One region of the Paradesulfitobacterium aromaticivorans genome, then DNA from elsewhere that is predicted to be linked to it. Evidence: riboswitches for the same ligand, from Rfam matches in the RefSeq annotation. Region 1 holds a riboswitch; each other region holds the start of a gene.

Region 1 (3,277 bases):
AAGCGCACGTCCAACTCTTGCAGAAAGCCATGCCCGGCAGTCCCTTAGCCATCCGCATCGCCGGCGACAACCAGGAGCAAATGGCTCAAGCGGTGGCCCTCGTACGCACGGAACTGTCAGGAATACCCGGAACGATCAATGTGGACGATGATTTGGATACCGCCAAATATGAGTTTAAAGTCGATATCGACCGCGACCAAGCCTCCGGCTTAGGCGTCACCAACTATGACATCCAACGCCAGGTGAACATCGCCTTAAAAGGAGCGGAAGCCTCGGTCCTGCGCAAAGCAGGGAATGAATACTCTATATTAGTCAAAAGCGACATTCATACCCCGGAGGAGCTCGCAAACCTGGCCATCAAATCCTCCATCACCGGCAAAAAAGTTCTACTCAAAGATTTTTCCCACATCAGCCTCAGCCCACAAATCCCAACGATCCGCAAATATGACCGGGTACGCACGCTCACCGTCTCAAGTGAAGTCAAGCCCGGCTACAGCGCCGTCAGCATTGAAAAAGTGCTCAAGGAAAAACTGGCCGCACAGAAAGCCGTCCTTGAGGGAGTTACGCTATCTTACGAAGGAGAGACAAAAAACATCAAGGATAACTTCGGCAGTCTGGGTGTCTCTGCCCTCCTGACCTTGTTCGCAATCTATGTCATCCTCATGATTCAATTCAAGTCTTTCCTCCAACCCTTCATCATCTTCCTCACCATTCCCCTTTCCCTCATCGGCGTGGTCCCCGGTCTCTTCCTCTTCCGCCAACCCCTTTCCTTCACTGCTTTGGTCGGAGTCGTCAGTTTAATGGGAGTGGTCATCAAAAACGCTATTTTGCTGATCGAGTTTATCAATGAGGCCCGGGCCGAGGGCATGTCCGTCCGAGATGCATGCTTTGACGCCGTCAGTAAACGCTACCGCCCGATTTTTTTGAGCGCCATGACCACAGTAATTGGGCTCGCTCCCCTCGCTTTCTCAGGCAGCGAATTGTTTGTACCCATGTCGGTGGCAATCATGAGCGGCTTGACCGTCTCAACGCTCTTAACCCTCGTGATCATCCCGGTGGTATATAACCTGCTCCATCGCGAAGGCCACGGCATGGCCCAAACAAAATCCCTGTTCCGGCCTCTTGGCTAATTTGACACAATCCGTTACAATAGAGGTTAAGACAAGTGCATGATTTGCGAACAGGTTCCTTTCTTGCGCCCACGCGTAGAAAGGTGAAAAGGGAAGTCCGGTGCAAAACCGGCGCGGTCCCGCCACTGTAACTTGGAAGCATCCACACGCACGCCACTGTCTGAGGATGGGAAGGCGTGGAATGCTAGGCCATGAGCCAGGAGACCTGCCTGCTCGCAGAAAGGGCTTAAATCCTTCGAGGCAAAGGATATTAGGCGCTTACAGGCGTTGCAGATAAACGCCCGCAAGCCGCAACAGCATGAAAATCCTTTTATCCTCAAGGATAAAAGGATTTTTTAGTTGTTTAATTTGCCATATACCGTCAAAGTCTTAAATGGCATTAAGTCTTTAATGATATCAAACGAGAAGGTAATTTTACGTCTTAAGAACAGAGGGAGGAAAAGAAATTGTCAACTAACAAAACCTTCAGAAAAAACTCAGTATCAATACTATTTATTCTGTCCTTAATCTTGACGCTTGCTCTGGCCGGTTGCGGCACGGCTCCCCAAAAAACGACTCCTGAGAAAAACGCAGGCACGGGCACTGCCTCGGCCCAGCAAACAACGTATCCCTTTACATTGAAAGATGATTCAGGCACGGAAGTCACAATCCCGGCTGAGCCTAAGCGGATTGTCTCCTTTGTTCCAAGCTCCACGGAGACCCTTTTTGCTCTGGGCTTGGAAGGAAAAGTTGTGGCCGTCACCAAGTATGATGATTACCCGCAAGGAGTACAGCAGAAAGTTGAATATGTCTTTGAAGACAGCCTCCACCCCAATACCGAGCAAATCCTTAAATTAAACCCGGATTTGATTATTCTGGGGATGCATGACGAGAAAACGATCACGGCCATCCGCAACTTAAAGATTCCGGTCGCTGTTTTCAATCCGCAAAGCCTGGACTCAACTTACCAGACTATTGAAAAGCTCGGCCAAGTCACTAATAAGCCGGAGGAGGCCAAGAAAATCGTCTCGGCTATGAAAGAGAAAGAACAGAATATCGCTCAGAAAGTGGCAACAGTGAAGGAAGCCGACCGCTTAAACGTTTTTGTCGAAGTGGACCCCAACCTCTTTACACCCGGAGCGGGCACCTTCCTTGATCAAATAGTCACCAAGGCCGGTGGAGTTAATATCGCCCACGATGTCACCGGTTGGGCTCAGTACAGCAGTGAGCAAGTCATCGCCAAAAACCCGCAGGTAATCTTTGACACCTACAGCTACTATCAGAAAAACGCCAAAGAGGGGATCCTTTCCCGCCAAGGCTGGAAAAATATCGAAGCTGTGAAAAACCAGCGCGTAATCGACCTTGACAGCGACATGGTCACCCGCCCCGGTCCCCGCATCACAGACGGCCTGGAGTCAATCGCCAAAGCGTTGTACCCGGATCTTTTCAAGTAGAAGGGGTCTGTGGACTGACCCCTTCATTATCCGACGAGATTCGACGAGATTCGATAAAATATCTTAATAAGTCTTAGGAAGGTTCGGACATGAGAGCTAAATTTCCGTTAAAAAAGCTAAGCTTAACAGGGGGGCTTATCTTCCTGCTTCTTTTTTCCATCGTCTTAAGCGCTATGATCGGCTCGGTCAAGCTCCCGTTCGGGCTTTCCCTGCGTATCTTGTTCTCGCACCTACCTTTTCTGGACCTTACTCCCACCTGGACGATCGCCCAACACTCGATTGTGTGGGAGTTGCGTCTGCCGCGCATTTTTCTGGCCCTGGTGGTGGGAAGCATGCTGTCCTCTGCGGGGGTAGCGTTTCAGGGAATCCTGCGCAACCCCCTGGCTGACCCTTACATCCTGGGAGTGTCTGTCGGAGCCGCCTTCGGCGCGGCCACTTCCATCGTCTTCTTTACCCACGCCTCTGGCTGGGGGCAGTTTGCGCTCCCCCTCTTTTCCTTTGCAGGGGGACTCCTTTCCCTGGGGTTTGTCCTGGCTTTAGCCCAGCACCAGGGACAGCGCGAACGCGAAACCTTGATCTTAGCCGGAGTCGTTACACAGGCCTTGATTGGAGCTTTCCTCTCATTCCTGATCGCAATCTCCGGCCAGCAAATGGACCTCATCGTCTTCTGGATGATGGGCTCCCTCGCCAACCGCTCCTGGACGGATGTCTGGA
Region 2 (3,277 bases), on a different contig from region 1:
AGGGGCACCCACCGCTTAAGACATTCATATGCTGTTTCCGGAAAAATTTCAGCCAGGACCTTCCCGATAATCTGCGATCCGATGAGTCTACGTACTGCTTTACTTTCATCAACTACCAGTCGGTCTAATAACGGTATTAGCAACGGAAGCAAAGTAGAATCTCCTTTCCTAATAACCGGTACCAAAGACAGAGCTGCCGTAGCTCGCAAATATTCCCGTTCATCCCCAAGCCACCTGGAATAGTAGTCTAAAACACTGTTATCCGTCAGATCCCAAAGGGCAGCAATACCCCAGGCAGCTCCTTCTCTCACCTGCCATACCGGATCAACAGCCAGTTCTTCCAAAAGCGTAATCACCTTAGCAGGTTCTTCAAGGTAAAACCGGCTCAAATATTTTCCAGCAATAAATCGAAAGAACCACTGCTTCCTACCAGTGTAGTCCTGGCAAACTTCGTATAACCTGTCCGGTTGCTCGCTAAAGTATTTTTCAAAAATCTGCAACCCCAAAGCCAATTGCCCGCTATGTGCTCTACTAGCCAAGATCAGTAGCATTTTATCCAGTAAAAAGAAAAGTAGACGATTCATCTTTAACCTAACCTATCCTAAGTATTCGAATCGGGTGCGGTTATAAGTCTCTTAGATTGACGAGACTTGAGGGATTTTGGAGTAATAACTCCTGCAACCATTCCGAAGGCAATGACAACCATCAAAAAGATCATAGTCTTAACTTTAACACCGGTAGGGGGCTGAACTCCCATCACTTCTACCGGGAACTCTGTTCCTACAGGTGTAAACTTAATCGAAGAAGTAGCCGTCGGCTCAATCATAAAGGTCAGGAGGTGTTCAGCACCGTCAGCAAACATGTTATCAAAGCCAAAACCACCGTCAGTCGATACAAACTCGGTATGCAGTACGTTTTTATCTTCTTCCATGTGATGGGCATTGATTTTTACTAGAACATTGGTTACCGGCTGACCGGTGGCTTTATCTACTATTTGTCCGGTAAATTTAGTCAGGTGTCCTACCGTCGACATTCCAGGGTTTACATTAACAGTTAATTTAACCTGGCCGTTTTCCGCAGATTTCACGATAGGGTTGAAATCTGCCGATTGATGATTCATGGTCATGGCCAGGAGAGGTGCGGTTGTCATACTTAAAGCTATTACGAGTCCAATCATTAAAAAAGTCTTAAGTTTCATACTTCTACTACCTCCCCAGCCACTCTACGCGAGGTTAATATATATCCCGTTGCAAATCCCAAAAGCAACAGCACTGAAATAAAAATCGAAACATTCCTTACTTTAGTTGGGTTTTCGTTAATCGTAAAGTGCAGGGTTTTTTCTACCGCATGATTGGGGTTTCCGGTTGGTGTAGCTTTAACCGTTAGAGCATATTCTCCTCTGATTGGGAAGACATATCCAAAGTCCAGTTTCCCATCGGGAACAAAAACCTTGCTCTTCATCAGAGTCAGACCCTCCACTCTTGGAACATCAGTAGAAGGAAAGAACTTTGCAGCGGGGCTTTCCAGGGTGAAGGCCAGTTCTACATCCTTCACAGGTTGCCCCTTATTATCTTTCACTACGATGGAAAACTGGGAATCAAAATTAGGCTTGATTACATTAAACTCCGGAGTAGATTGCAGTTGAATCTGCAGGTCGTTTTCCTCAGCAGCATGCGTTGGGGAAGGAGTAAAAAGAAATAGCACTAGAAAAGCCAATAATAATGGCCGTATATAAACCGCGATTCGAGTATTCACTGATTTAACACCTCTTTCTAATTGTATACTTAAATTAATGACAAGGAATAATCATTAGTGCATGCCGGAGGGCATGCACTGAATCATGTAAGGGCGGGTAAGTGCTAAATAATAAGGTAAAGAGGACTAAACCCGTCAGAGCTAAAACAGACAATAATTGTACCGGTAACGATAAATTAAGATTAAACTTTTTGTGTGAAACCACATTTTTATTGGCATAATTCATCATCAATTACCTCCAAAAATAATAAATGAGTCAATTAAATACGGTTCTTCTAACTCATTGGGAACCGACCCAAGAGAACAATACTCTTTACTCAGGGATTTACTGATCAATAAATCAAAAATAAGGGGCCAAAACTGATTGTTAGTGTTTTCTGAATGACGGGCAAAAATAAATCCCTAATCTATAAATTAGGGATAATTATCCAGCCGCAGTTTTGCACAAAAACGGCACACAATAAAAACACCTCCCTAACATCCCGTAGGTTGTAGAAATGTTGGAATAAGCAGGTCTCCTGGCTCAAGTTCATCGTCAACTCACGTCTTCCCGGATATATCCCAGTGACATAATGCGAGTTAACTTCCTCTTACAGTGGCGGGCACCGCGTCAGCTTCAACTGACTTCCCTTTTCAATTCTTTCCCTCGGAAAAGAATCACTCATCCAAAGATATTTAGTTGAGCCTCTATACATTAAAAATAATACTACAAGATTATGAAGAAGTTATGAATTTCTTGTGAAAAATAAAAGGTTTTTCCCTAAATTAGCCAGTAGGCAATAAAATCGTTAATACCTGCTAGAATAAAAATAACACCCCCTACCTTCTGAAGAATTGCATTTATCCTTGGTACATTCCTTGTAAACAATTTTGTTGTTCCTATACCATAGGCAAGTAAAAAGGTAATAACTAATAACGGTATGACTGTTCCGATAGCGAACAGTCCAGGTAAAATAATTCCCCCCTGAGTTGAAACCCCCAACGGGATAACAATACCGAAAAACAGCCAAAAGAGAGTTGGGCAAAAGGCCAAAGAATAAACTACACCTAAGAAGAACTCCCGTATATTTTTGATGTTAGGTATATGTCTTATCAGGTTTCGTTCTAATGAAGTAAACAGCGATAATTTTGTCTTAAACAATCCAAGCAAATATAGACCAACGATTAACATCAAAGGACCAAGGGCCTTTCTGACTACTTGTACGATAGGAATTGCTTCCTGGTTAAGCTTAATTCCCAACAAGATCGTCAGTGAACCTATTAACGTGTACACAACTACTTTTCCTAGGGTAAATGAAAAGGCTGCTGATAAACACTCCTTCTTTTTGCTAATTTTTTGGGTAAATAAACCCAAAGCACTAAAGTTTGTTGATAGTTGACAAGGAGCGGTGGAACCAAGCAACCCCAAAAGCAGAGCCGATAACACCGGAATGTGGAGCTGCAACGACAGACCTGACAAATAAGGACTCAAAAAATTATTTACTTGTCCTAGGAAAGCGTACCATTGACTAAATAAAGTCAT
Region 3 (3,277 bases), on a different contig from region 1:
CGTCCGCTTCCCTGCAGCCGTTTAAGAACATCAAAGTTATAAGCGCTATGAATGGCCATGAAGTCAACGCCGTCCGCAGCTTGTTTCTCAATCGTCTCAAACATATCCTCTGCCGTCATGGCGACAATGCTGCCCCGTTTTTCAATAGCTTCAATTGTGGCCTGGTAAATAGGTACACTGCCAACAGCAATGTTGGCTTTTTCCAGGCTCAGACGCCTCATGCCGTCAATATTCCCTCCGGTGCTTAAATCCATAAGAGCATCACATCCTGCCTCTTCAACAAAGGCCAGTTTTCTCTCTTCCATGGACAGATCCTCACGGTTGCTGGAGGTGCCAATCAACGCATTGACTTTGATGCGCAGACCTTGTCCGATGCCACAGTAATTAAAATCTCTCCGGTTAATATTTCGGGGAATGACGATCCTGCCGGAGGCCACTCCCTCCCGGATAAAATTGACGTCAACATTTTCCCGTTTAGCGACCGCTTCCATTTCCGGAGTAATTTTACCCGCCCGGGCTGCTAATACCTGCGTCATTAATATCACCCTTTCCTATAATTGATGTTCGAAACGATATTTCCCGGTGACTATAAGTGCCACGCTAGAGCTATGGGAGTTATTAGCAAGTTACTTTGGATGTCCCTAAATATTGTGACACGATGTCCATGGCGCAGTACTTACCGCACATGGCGCAGCCGGCCACGGTATCATCACTCCTGGTCTTTCTCATATACCCGGCGCGTTCAGGATCTATGGCCAAATCAATCTGTTTTTTCCAATCCAAAGCTTTCCTGGCCCGGGAAAGCTCCAGATCCCACTCTGCCGCCCCGGGTAAACCTTTAGCTAAGTCGGCGGCATGGGCAGCGATCCGGGCAGCTACCACGCCTTCATGAACTTGATTAACATCAGGAAGACCGATGTGTTCGGCAGGCGTGACATAGCATAAGAACTCAGCCCCGGCCCAGGCGCTGATTGCACCCCCTATGGCTGCACTAATGTGGTCGTAACCGGCAGCAATATCCGTGACTACCGGTCCGAACACAAAGTAGGGAGCCCCTTTGCACAGGCTCTTTTGCAGGGTCACAGTCGCTTTTAACTGGTTCAAAGGAACGTGACCCGGTCCTTTGACCATGACTTGAACACCCGCTTCCCTGGCCCGCCTTACCAGTTCACCAATAACCACCAACTCCTGAACTTGAGCGCCGTCCAGGGAATCAGCCAAACAGCCCGGCCGCATCCCGTCGGCAATGCTGACTGTTACGTCATACTTGCGGGCAATTTCCAGAACTCGGTCGTAGTATTCATACAGTGGGTTTTCCTGCCGGTTATGTAACATCCAGCCGATTAAATGCGAGCCTCCGTAACTTACCAGAGGATCAAGCCTCTTTTCCTGTTTGGCCCGTTCCACAATGCTCATGGTCGTACCACAGTGCAGGGCCAGGAAGTCCACACCGTCGGCGGCCTGCCGTTCAATGACCTCGAATAATTCTTCAACTTCCATTTTTACGGATGTACCATACTTTTGGGCAGTTTCAGCCACCGCTTGGTAATAAGGCAGTGTTCCCACCGGCATACTTGCAGCTGCCAAACTTTCCTTGCGCATAGCATCAATATCTCCGCTTACGCTCAAATCCATGATCGCATCCGTTCCAGCTCCTACGGCCGCTTTAATCTTGGCAAGTTCACCATCCATACTTCCTTTGCTGCCGTACAAACCAATGCTGGCGCTGACTTTGGTTCTAAGACCTTTGCCAATGCCTGTTGGAATCATGTTTGGGTGCTGTGTGTTCCGAGGTATGACAATGGTCCCTTCAGCGACTCCTTGTCTTACCAATTCAGGAGCAACCCCTTCCCGGGCAGCTACCTGTTCCATTTCGGGTGTGATTATGCCTGTTAAGGCACGGCTTAATTGAGTCATAACAATCTCCTCCTCTTGTTGTAAAATAAAAAATCCACACCAAAACAAGGGCGTGGATTTTACCTTCATCCTCACCTAACCGGCCTTACCTTCGAGGCGGTATAGATCATTACAGGCAGGTCTCCTGGCTCAGGCTCATCGCTTACTCGCCCCTTCCCCCTAGTGGAGTGGTTATGGCGACAGCTTACCTTTACAGTGGCGGGTCCGTCCGGGAATTTCACCCAGTTCCCTATTCTCCCATGCGGGCACCTGTAACATTTGAAATATTATATTGCTAATTAGATTTTAACTAACTTAGTCCCGTTGGTCAAGTACCATTTGGACATTAGCCGCTCCACTGTCAATTTCCAAACTTTTAGGAACAAGAAGATATATGACCTTCCACCCAACATTCACCGAAGCCGACATGCCTTGGATTGTTTGATTAACCTGTTTGAATTGATTGATTGTAAAGTCTGCATTAAAGCGGCTGAATTCCAGTTGCTGCTGACTTGGGGCTTGAACCGATAACATCCCATTCTGCACAGAAATAATTGGGGGTAAAACCAAGTTCGTAAAATTCATACCCCCAGCCACATGGGGTGCGACATAGGTACTCACTTCGATTTCACTGTCATCGACGTCTTTTCTGGCGATGAGAATTTGATAACCCATGGTCGGCGCTTCCTTCAAAGTCAGTTTGTTCGTATCCACTTTGAATTTTTGACTGCTGTTTTTATAAACCCCTGGCAGTTGATCGAGATTTCCTTCAGGAGGAAAGCGATAATCATATACACCAGTCATATCGCCTTCCGTTCTTGCATCTGCTAAGTTTTTACCTTCACTAACTTGCATGAATCCTTGGTCCGGCAGCAGATAGTAAATAGGGACGAGTACAATGAGCAACGCAAGGTATAACCCCGCGAACCGCGCATTATTTCTCCAGGTCGTAAAATAGTTCACACGGGGTCTAATTGCCTTCACCAGCAAGAGGCCAAACCCAAAAATGATTAGCAATAACAAAGGCAGAAGAACAATATTTCTTGGCATGACATTCATTGTCTGACCTCCATTCTGTTCGAAAGAAGAATACTCATTCCAAAAAGAATGATGGATGCGCTCAGGATTTTGAGCGTAAAAAATAATAATAAATGTTCTGATGTGAAAAAGTTAAAGATCGCTATCAAGGAATCGGTATAAGATCTTAATAATCCGATCAATACTGCCGGGATAAGGATAACAAAAACCTTATGAACCTCTATTATCACCCTGATTAAATACCCGCTAGCGGCAAGGAGGATCAGATAGAGACTGGTGACGAAAGCCCCAAGCAATAGATCGGCAGGGACTGTCAAAAATCCGTCACGCATGAACATGGCTC

What was found. A riboswitch is a leader RNA that binds a small molecule or an ion and turns the genes downstream of it on or off. The one in region 1 is predicted to bind cobalamin.
Region 2: linked by a shared signal. The riboswitch ahead of ACYQ2N_RS22050 (CbtB domain-containing protein) and the one ahead of ACYQ2N_RS13285 (ABC transporter substrate-binding protein) in region 1 are both predicted to bind cobalamin.
Region 3: linked by a shared signal. The riboswitch ahead of thiC (phosphomethylpyrimidine synthase ThiC) and the one ahead of ACYQ2N_RS13285 (ABC transporter substrate-binding protein) in region 1 are both predicted to bind cobalamin.

Annotation. Positions count from the first base shown of each region.
Region 1 is NZ_BAAHYT010000010.1:1,556,573-1,559,849, reverse strand. It holds gene ACYQ2N_RS13290 (efflux RND transporter permease subunit) at 1-1,130, shown strand, start outside; cobalamin riboswitch at 1,166-1,357, shown strand; gene ACYQ2N_RS13285 (ABC transporter substrate-binding protein) at 1,577-2,563, shown strand; gene ACYQ2N_RS13280 (FecCD family ABC transporter permease) at 2,653-3,277, shown strand, end outside.
Region 2 is NZ_BAAHYT010000011.1:1,082,063-1,085,339, forward strand. It holds gene ACYQ2N_RS22035 (DNA alkylation repair protein) at 1-584, opposite strand, end outside; gene ACYQ2N_RS22040 (hypothetical protein) at 602-1,198, opposite strand; gene ACYQ2N_RS22045 (hypothetical protein) at 1,195-1,755, opposite strand; gene ACYQ2N_RS22050 (CbtB domain-containing protein) at 1,790-1,984, opposite strand; cobalamin riboswitch at 2,247-2,435, opposite strand; gene ACYQ2N_RS22055 (sulfite exporter TauE/SafE family protein) at 2,516-3,277, opposite strand.
Region 3 is NZ_BAAHYT010000009.1:98,989-102,265, forward strand. It holds gene bzaB (B12 lower ligand biosynthesis ThiC-like protein BzaB) at 1-536, opposite strand, end outside; gene thiC (phosphomethylpyrimidine synthase ThiC) at 619-1,917, opposite strand; cobalamin riboswitch at 2,015-2,185, opposite strand; gene ACYQ2N_RS05010 (hypothetical protein) at 2,212-2,955, opposite strand; gene ACYQ2N_RS05015 (hypothetical protein) at 2,952-3,277, opposite strand, start outside.